One region of the Jeotgalibacillus haloalkalitolerans genome, then DNA from elsewhere that is predicted to be linked to it. Evidence: riboswitches for the same ligand, from Rfam matches in the RefSeq annotation. Region 1 holds a riboswitch; the other holds the start of a gene.
The links. Region 1 has a riboswitch for cobalamin ahead of UFB30_RS03080 (ABC transporter substrate-binding protein). Riboswitches for the same ligand answer to the same signal wherever they lie in the genome.

Region 1 (5,100 bases):
TATTCGTACAAAGTAGATAAGGCGGTTGAGGCGCTTTCAGAAGAAGAAACGAATGAGGAAGTGAGCGTTTTATTTATGAACTCAGAGCAGGAATGTTTCAGATCAGGTTGTTATGATGAGGAATACAGCAATTTCTTTTACGTAAAAAACAACCTGGATGAAGAGAAAGAGGTACAGGTGAGGATCCGTGCATTAGATGCCGATCAGAATGAATTAAAAATAGTAGAGTCTGACATCATGACCCTTGATGGCGGAGAACTGAGGTTAGTTGAGACAAAGGAAACCAATGATAAAACAAATGTTTGGAGCAGGTCCTCTTTTGAGACAGACGTTCGTACGCACTATTATGAGTCTATGTTCAGGTTCCGGGACACGGAGTAAATCGCCTTTCCCATCTTTTATAGGGTGGGAGAGGTTTTTTGTGTTTGATGATGTGATGAAGTCCTTCCGGATTGCGACTACCTGGAGCGGGAAAGGTACAAGCTTACGCGGGGATTGCTGCAACTTCTGGCTGGATTGCGACAGCTTCCTGGGTGTATCGCTACAAGTTTAAAGGGAAATGCTACAAATGAAGCGGAAATACAGCAAACTAAAAATATCTCGAATTCGAGATATTTTTCTTGCATTCTTTTACAATCAGACATACAATAAGGATATAAAATATCTCAGTTTCGAGATAAAAGGAGTGGTAATCATGAAAGTAACAGGAATTCATCACGTATCAGCCATTACATCGGCTGCTGAGAAAAATCATAAATTTTTTACACAGACATTAGGCATGCGCCTTGTTAAGAAAACTGTCAATCAGGACAGCACATCTTCTTATCACTTATTTTATGCAGATGGAGTGGGCAGCCCGGGAACAGACATGACTTATTTCGATATCCCGATGGCCGGACGCACGTATCCAGGCGTTTCGAGTATTTCAAATACTGCATTCCGTGTACCAACGACTGAGTCGCTTCACTACTGGAAAAAGCGTTTTGAAGAATTGAATGTCCGTCATGATGACATTGAAAAGCGTGCGGGACGTGACACACTTTATTTTGAGGATGAAGAGGGATCACGTCTCATGCTTGTAGCGGATAACGGTGAGGAAGGCGTTGCACCGGGCGTGCCGTGGACTGGTGCTGATGTGCCTGAAGAGCATGCCATTGTGGGGCTCGGACCGGTGACCCTGACTGTACGCCGTGCGGCAAAAACCATTGCAGTACTAGAGCAGGTGCTTGGTTTTGAAAAAGTGGGTGAGTATCCAAACCGTGCCGGTGCAGAGCTGCCTGCAATACAGGTCATGTCTGTTGCGGAAGGCGGAACGGGTGCTGAAGTCCATATCGAAGAGCGGCCTGATCTTCCGCCTGAGCGTCCAGGACGGGGAAGCGTGCACCACGTGGCATTCCGGATTCCGACTTTTGAGGAGTATGAAAAGTGGGATGACCGTATCCGAAGCTTCGGTCTGATGACATCAGGCGAAGTGGACCGCTACTATTTCCGCTCAATTTACTTCCGTGAGTCAAACGGCATTCTGTTTGAGCTGGCAACTGATGAGCCGGGCTTTGCAACAGACGAGGACATGGAGCACCTTGGAGAAGAACTTTCGCTGCCGCCATTCCTTGAGCCAAAGCGCGCTCAAATTGAAGCGAGCTTAAGACCACTTGAAATCAAAAGCTGATTTGTCTGCCGTCCGGCCTGCGCCGGGCGGCTTTTATATGGGTCGGGGAGTAGGTCATTTGTCATAATTTCAGGAACCGATGTCAAAATGTCCTGAACCATACAGGTAATTTCATGAACAACAGGTGTAATCTCCGGAACCACCCAGGAAATTTCCTGAACCTCACTGGTTTTCTCCTGAACCACAACCCCACTGGTGAAAAATCCCTTGCACACTCACCAAACCTAAGTGCTATAATAGCATTGGAAAAACATTTCAATACGAACGGATAGAGGTGCTGATCATCAATGATCAGTTAAAAGGGAAGCTGGTGTAATTCCAGCGCGGTCCCGCCACTGTAAATGACTTGTGTCTGCCGCAGCCACTGTAGCTTAAGCTATGGGAAGGAGGCAGTTACTAAAGTGTCATGAGCCAGGAGACCTGCCTTGATTCCAAGCACCAGACACGCCTACGAGGATATGGGCGGGTGTTGCAGCCTCTCCGTTTTTTTACATACGGCTATACCCTGCAACCCTGCATCTCCCGCGTGAGATGTTTTTTTATTGCAAAAAATCATAAGACGGAGGAACACAAAATGAAAAAATGGTTACCAGTATTACTCGCAGCAGGCGTTCTTGCAGCCTGCTCAGACAGCACAGAGCAAACAACAGAGGAAACGCCGGCAGACGACCAGCAGGAAGAAGCAACAGAAGAGTCTGCTGAATCTGAAGCATCATCATTCCCGGTTACAGTGACTGATGCAAACGGTGATGAGATTACAATCGAAGAGCAGCCTGACGCAATTGTATCTATGCTGCCAAGTAATACAGAAATCGCATACGCACTTGGACTGGATGAAGAAATTGTTGGGGTATCTGACTTTGATAACTATCCTGAAGAAGCGATGGAAGTTGAGAAAATCGGGGGCATGGAATTTAACGTAGAAAAGATTATCTCACTTCAGCCTGATGTGGTGCTTGCGCATGCGTCAAATCCGGGCGGTGCCGATGGTCTTCAGCAGATTGAAGATGCAGGTATCCCGGTTGTGGTCATTGAAAACGCGATGACGTTTGATGAAGTGTACGACACGATTGAGATGATTGGTCAGGTGACTGGCACAACTGAAGAAGCTGAGCAGATTATTGCTGATATGCAGACTGGATTTGATGAGATTGCAGAAAAAGCAGCCGGCATTTCAGAAGAAGACCAGAAATCAGTTTTAGTAGATGTGGCAGGACCGCCTGAAATGTATGTGGCAGGAAACAACACGTTTATTCAGGAAATGCTTGATCTAATCAATGCTGAAAATGTGATGGCGGATCAGGAAGGCTTTGTTCCTTTAACAGAAGAGGAAGTTGTCTCTCGTAATCCTGATGTGGCGCTTCTCACATACGGTTATTATGTTGAAGATGCGGTGAACCAGTGGTTGACTTACGAAGGATTCAGTCAGGTGACTGCAGTAACAGAAGAGGCGGTATTTGAAGTCCCTTCTGATCCTGTTACACGTTCAGGCCCAAGACTGGTAGAAGGAACGCAGGCGCTTGCAGAAGCGATCTATCCTGATGTTTTCGCGGAATAAAGTCTGGGCGGGATATACTGTTTCCATCCTGCTCCTGCTGACTGCATTTACACTCGGGGTCACTGTTGGCTCTGTACGGGTGCCTGTTATGGAAATGCTCAGCATTTTCGCAGGTGCATTCAGTAATAGAGAAGCACTGGATCCGATGTTCAACTCAATTGTGCTGGATATCCGGTTTCCACGGGTGATCCTTGCCGCTCTTGTCGGTGCATCACTTGCGATTGCAGGTGCGTCGTTTCAGGGACTGCTGAAAAACCCGCTCGCTGACCCTTATACGCTTGGTGTCTCATCAGGTGCGTCAGTCGGCGCAGTGGCTACCATTTTTCTCGGACTCTCGATTCCGGGACTCGGCAGCTTCACATTACCGGTGATCAGTATTTTAGCGGCCCTTCTGACACTTGTGATTGTGCTGGGCTTTGCCAGAATGGTCGAAAAATCGATGAAAATGGAAACGATTATTCTCACGGGGATCATCTTCAGTTCATTTCTCGGCTCGATTTTATCACTGATGATTGCATTAACAGGAGATGAGCTCAGACAGATCATCAACTGGCTGCTGGGCAGTGTGTCAATGAGAGGCTGGGAGTATATCCGCCTGATTGCGCCGTTCTTTGTGATTGGTGCACTCCTTTTAATCTGGAATGCACGTGAGCTGAATGCAATGGCATTTGGCGAGGAGCGTGCCCAGCATCTTGGGGTAAATGTTCAGCGGAGAAAGTTTGTTGTGTTAGCCTCAGGTTCACTATTAACAGGTGCAGCTGTCGCCGTGTCAGGCACGATTGGCTTTGTCGGGCTTGTGGTACCGCACATGGTCAGAATGCTGACAGGGTCAGATCACCGTCACGTGCTGCCGCTCTCGATTCTAAATGGAGCGAGTCTGCTGATTTTATGTGACCTTGTCGCAAGAACGATTGTGGCACCAACTGAGCTGCCGATCGGAGTCATTACAGCGTTGATCGGGGCACCGGTATTTGGGCTGATACTCATACAAAAACGTAAAGAAAGGAGAGGGTAGCGATGCTGAAGGCTTCACAGATCAGCGGTGGTTATGGTGAAAAGGATGTTGTGAAAAACGTTTCATTTGAGCTTCAGAAGCAGGAGATTCTCGGCATTCTCGGACCAAATGGCAGCGGGAAAACGACGCTGATGAAAATGATCAGCGGACTTTTGCCTTGCAGTGCAGGGGATGTTTCATTTAAGGACCAGCCGCTTAAAAGTTATTCCGCTAAGCAGCTGGCACGCGAAATTGCTGTCCTGCCGCAGCTGCACAGCCATGCATTTGACTATACAGTACGTGAAACTGTGTCGATGGGCCGCTATCCTCACCAGAAAGGTATGTTTGCACCCTGGACGGCTCAGGATGAAAAAGCGGTAAAAGAAGCGATGAAGCAGACCGGCGTCCTCGAATTTGAAGGGAAATCAATTCAGGACCTCTCAGGCGGGGAGCGTCAGCGCGTGTTTTTAGCACAGGCACTGGCACAGGAGCCGAAGCTGCTATTACTGGATGAACCGACGAACCATCTGGATCTGTCCTATCAGAAGCAGCTGCTTGATCTTTTAAAGGAATGGACCGAAACGCATGAACTGACGGTGATATCAATTTTTCACGATTTAAATATCGCCTCGCTATATTGCGACCGGCTGCTGCTTTTACACAATGGGGAAACCGTGCAGCTGGCTGAGCCGGGGCATGTGATGAATAAAGAAACGGTGGAACGGGTGTATCAGGCGCGTGTTCATACGCAGTCACACCCTGAGCTGCCTAAGCCGCAGGTCACACTGCTGCCAAACCACGGACAAAGGTTGCCATCTGAGATTACGAAAGAGCATTTCACAATTACCGCTGATCATATTCACGTTGAAGCACCCCAGT
Region 2 (5,100 bases), on a different contig from region 1:
TGAGTCTTGTAGTTGGTGTGCACGGACCGATCCGTGCGTGTTATATCCTCGTTGATGATGAGTAAGACCAGAGACCGGCTGAGACAGAAATCAGCCGGTCCTGTGCTATAATAAGGATACTAGAATCAAACGGGGTGCAGGATATGGCGTTTAAACAGGTACAGACAAAAAAGATATCAGAAGTAATCCGTGAACAGCTGGAAGAGATGATCCGCAGAGGAGATTTCAAGCCGGGAGAAAGGCTCGATTCAGTTGAAAAGCTGGCAAAGGAATTCAACGTCAGCCGCTCAGCAGTGCGTGAAGCACTCAGCGCCCTGCGCGCCGTCGGACTCATCACGATCCGTCAGGGAGAAGGCACGTTTATTAATAAATTCGATTTCTCTGAACTAATCGCACCGGTGGCAGACACATTTATCTCAAAGCAGGAAATGCTGGAGCTGTTTGAAGTGCGGAAGATTCTTGAGGCAGGTGCAGCAAAGCTTGCCGCTGAAAACCGTACAGATGAGCATTTAGCTGAAATGAAACAGGCACTTGCTGAAATGGATGCTGCTGGTGGCAATCAGGATCTCGGTGAAAAAGCCGATGTGAAATTCCATCTGGCGATTGCTGAAAGCTCAGGTAATAACCTGCTGAAGGATATGATGCATCAGATGGCAGAGACACTGGGTAAAACGATGTATGAAAGCAGAAGGATTGCTTTATTTGCTGATCAGGAGCAGTTTAACAGACTGCAGGTCGAGCACAAGGCAATTTTTGAGGCAGTCAGCAGCAGAAATGGCGGAGAGGCTGAACAGGCGATGCTTGAACACCTGATTAATGTAGAGCAGACATTGATTAATTTTCATGAGAATAAATGAACTGAAAGCAGCCGCAGTATGGTGACTACGGCTTTTTGCTGTGGCGTCCCGTCATGAGTCGGGGGTAATAGATCAAGCGTTCTTTCATAGTATAAGAAATAAAGTGTACTTTTTGAAAGGGGTTATATGCTTTTAAAAAAGAGCATGGCAATCGTTTTTGGAAGTCTCATGCTGTCTGCAGGGATCAATGGCTTTTTAGTCCCGCATCATCTGCTTGACGGAGGAATGATCGGTCTTGCGCTGATTGTTCATTATTATTTTGGCATACAGGCGGGGCTGGCAATGATTTTGTTAAGTCTGCCGTTATTTATTTATTCCTGGTTTAAGAATAGAGCGTACTTTTTTAATAGCCTTCATGGTTTATTTGTTTCATCACTTCTTATTGACTGGCTGTCACCGCTTAGAACGTTTTTTCAAATATCGATTCTTCCAAGTGTATTAGCAGGCGGTTTGTTAATCGGGTTTGGGATTGGCCTGATGTTGCGCTTTGAGACAAGTACAGGAGGGACAGACCTGCTGGCCCATATCATTTCAAGAGCCGTCTCAATTAATGCAGGTGTCGTTATTTTTATTGTGGATGGGATTGTGATTTTGCTGGGTTACCAGGTGCTTGGTCTTCATACGTTTTTATATTCCTGCGGTGTAATCACAATTGTCGGTGCTGTAACAGCGATTATTGTACACAGGAAACCGGACAGGTAACTTACACAAAATTCAACAAATATCTTAGTATGAATTCTTCCTTGCCAAAAGTTAATCTTTCAGGTAAGATGTCATTATTCAATATATAGTGTTTATTTGTGAATATAAAACTACATATAGTGTTGCCGAAAAATAAGATGCGATTGATCGCTTAAAAGGGAATCCGGTGAGAATCCGGAACTGCCCCCGCAACTGTATGTGCTGACGAAATGAACAGTCCACTGTATAAGAGAGCTCTGAATAAGGGTGCTTATATGGGAAGGGTTCAGAGTAGAGTGACGCACAAGTCAGGAGACCTGTCTTATTTTTTGTTTTCATTTCTTCGGGGTGTGAGGAAAGAAACGATGGCTTTATCAGACAGGTCCCGTGTGTGGACTATGTTCTTATAATGCAAATCGTTTATTTGACCGCCTATTCCGATAGGCGGTTTTTGTTTTGTCTTTACAAGAGGGGGCTGAGATTTCCGCTTCAGGCGGACGCTTTCCGCGGCCGGGCGGTGAGCCCCTTCATGCTTCGCATTACAGGGTCTCACCTGTCCCTTTCCGCCGCAGGAGTCGCCACCTTACGCTCCAATCCCAGCGGTGAAAATAAGAGACAGCCAATAACATCCTACATGACTTCATAAAAACCGGAGGGAAACAATCATGACCACACAAAATTCAAACAATCTGCACCAGACGTTACAAACGATCAAGGATACTGCCGTCAAACACAAACTCAATGCAACCGAACTGATGAACCAGCTCACTCAAAGGGAAGACACAGCACGTGACTTTGCGATGCACTATGCGCTCAACTGCGTGGCAATGGACGCACCGGACTGGACATTCCTTGCTGCAAGACTCTACCTGGACGAACTGTATGATCAGGCAGCAGCCAACCGGAATTATGATCCCATGCAAAAATACGGCAGCTTCCATAACCTGATTCAGACGCTGATACATAAAGACATTTACACAGAAGCTCTCAATACTTATTCAGAAAAGGAACTTGAAGAATTAGGCAGGGAAATTACGCCTGAGCGGGATCAGCTCTTTAACTATATCGGTCTGTTCCTGCTCGCCGACCGCTATCTCGCGCGTGACCATGACCGCAATCTTTACGAGCTGCCGCAGGAGCGCTTTATGATCATTGCGATGCTGCTGATGAAAAATGAAGCGGCTGAAAAGCGTCTCGAGCTTGTAAAAGAAGCCTACTGGGCAATGAGTAATTTATTCATGACCGTCGCGACACCGACCTTATCAAATGCCGGTAAAAAGACCGGACAGCTCGCATCATGCTTTATTGATACAGTGGAGGATTCGCTGGACGGGATTTACACAAATAACTGGGATATTGCGCGGCTAAGTAAAGACGGCGGCGGGATTGGCGTTTATTACGGAAAGGTAAGGGCGCTCGGGTCTGATATTAAAAAGTTTAAAGGAAATTCTTCAGGCGTGATTCCGTGGATCCGTTTGCTGAACAATACAGCAGTCAGTGTCGATCAGCTTGGTCAGAGACAAGGCGCTGTGGCAGTCTATCTGGATGTGTTTCATAAGGATATGATGAACGGCTTTCTTGATCTGAAAACAAATAACGGGGATGAAAGAAGAAAAGCGCATGATATTTTCACAGGCGTAACGATTCCGGATCTGTTTATGGAAAAACTTCAGGAGACAGATGAGACGGGTCGCAGTATTGGGGAATGGCATACGTTCTGCCCTCATGAAGTGAAAACGGTGATGGGATGGAAAGACGCACAGGGAAATCCACTTGGCTTAGAAGATTTTTATGATGAGTCGGACCGGACATATTTTACTGAGAAATACGAGGAGGCTGTGAACCATCCACTGCTACCGAGAAAGACATACCGCGCGATGGATATCATGGCGCGCATTATGGTCTCGCAGCTTGAAACGGGGACGCCTTATATGTTTTACCGTGATGAAGTGAACCGTCAGAATCCGAATAAAATTGCTGAAGGCCGGACGTCAATTTACTGCAGTAATCTGTGTACTGAAATTGCACAGAATATGTCTGCCACCACCATTACGAAAGAGTATGAGGATGAGAATGGAAACATTGTGATTGTGCGTAAGCCGGGTGATTTTGTTGTCTGCAATCTCTCCTCTATTAACCTTGCGCGCGCTGTAAAAGGTGATGTGCTGAAACGGCTGATTCCCATTCAGGTCAGAATGCTTGATAACGTTATTGATCTGAACAATATTACGGTGGGTCAGGCGCAGCGGACCAATAAGAAATACCGTGCGATCGGGCTTGGGACATTCGGATGGCATCACCTGCTCGCACTTGAAAACATTCATTGGGAATCTGATGAAGCTGTTGAGTATGCGGATAAATTATATGAAACGATTGCATTTGAAACGATCAAAGCATCAAGTGCACTTGCTGAGGAAAAGGGGACGTTCAGTCAGTTTGAAGGATCAGAATGGCAGAGCGGACGCTATTTTGAGAGAAAAGGATACCAGACTGAAGCGTGGCAGGCGCTGCAGCAGGAGGTCCGGGAAAAAGGAATCCGTAACGGCTGGCTGATGGCAGTTGCACCGAATTCATCCACTGCAAAAATCGGCGGGTCAACAGATGGGATAGATCCAATTTATGCTGTTGAATATGCTGAGGAAAAGAAGAACTTTAAGTTCAAAGTAACGGTGCCGGACCTTGATCATCATACTTACAGCTATTACAGAAAGAGCCGTCATGAGCTTGATCAGCTGTGGAGTATCAGGCAGAATGCCGCACGTCAAAAACATGTGGATCAGGGAATCAGCTTTAACTTTTACGTGAAGCATACGATTAAAGCAAAAGATCTATTGAATATGCATATGGAAGCCTGGAAAAACGGGCTGAAGACGACTTATTACGTCAGAAGTACATCACAGGCTGAGATTGAAGAATGCGAAGCGTGCCACAGCTAAGGAGGAAGAATGATGACACAGACACTGAAGAAAATGAAGCTATTAAATCCGGAGCATCCGAATAAATCAACGGGTATTATTAATGGGGAGAACTCAGGGTTATTAAACTGGAATGATATTGCGCATCCGCAGATGTATGATCTGTATCAGACGCTGCTCTCAAACTTCTGGAAAGCGCAGGAGATTAATATGCAGGACGATATCAAGCAGTGGGATCAGCTGAGTGAAAAAGAAAAGGATATTTTCCTGCGGATCAATACCCAGCTAGCTTCACTCGACAGTTTGCAGACACCGACGATGAATCAGGTTATGGATTATGTGACGGATTCAAGCTTTAAAGCGATTTTTGCAGTGATTTCGCAGCAGGAAGCCGTCCATAATGAATCGTATTCTTATATTTTGAGTTCACTTGTACCGCTGAGCGAACAGAATGATCGCTTTAACCAGGCGAAGTCAGATCCAATTGTGAGAAAGCGCAACGAATATATTTTAGAAGCATACGAGCAGTTCAGAGAGGAACCGACGCCTCAGAATCTATTCAAACTTGCGGTGAACTCTATCAATCTTGAAGGCATTTATTTCTATGCAGGGTTCGCATTCTTTTATCATCTCGCACGCAATCAGAA

Region 2: linked by a shared signal. The riboswitch ahead of UFB30_RS11335 (ribonucleoside-diphosphate reductase subunit alpha) and the one ahead of UFB30_RS03080 (ABC transporter substrate-binding protein) in region 1 are both predicted to bind cobalamin.

The regions. Positions count from the first base shown of each region.
Region 1 covers NZ_JAXQNN010000001.1:631,853-636,952, forward strand. The annotation lists gene UFB30_RS03070 (MFS transporter) at 1-381, shown strand, start outside; gene UFB30_RS03075 (ring-cleaving dioxygenase) at 695-1,669, shown strand; cobalamin riboswitch at 1,925-2,111, shown strand; gene UFB30_RS03080 (ABC transporter substrate-binding protein) at 2,244-3,227, shown strand; gene UFB30_RS03085 (FecCD family ABC transporter permease) at 3,190-4,242, shown strand; gene UFB30_RS03090 (adenosylcobinamide amidohydrolase) at 4,245-5,100, shown strand, end outside.
Region 2 covers NZ_JAXQNN010000003.1:243,024-248,123, forward strand. The annotation lists gene UFB30_RS11320 (LutC/YkgG family protein) at 1-65, shown strand, start outside; gene UFB30_RS11325 (FadR/GntR family transcriptional regulator) at 144-857, shown strand; gene UFB30_RS11330 (YitT family protein) at 984-1,559, shown strand; cobalamin riboswitch at 1,678-1,877, shown strand; gene UFB30_RS11335 (ribonucleoside-diphosphate reductase subunit alpha) at 2,204-4,474, shown strand; gene UFB30_RS11340 (ribonucleotide-diphosphate reductase subunit beta) at 4,487-5,100, shown strand, end outside.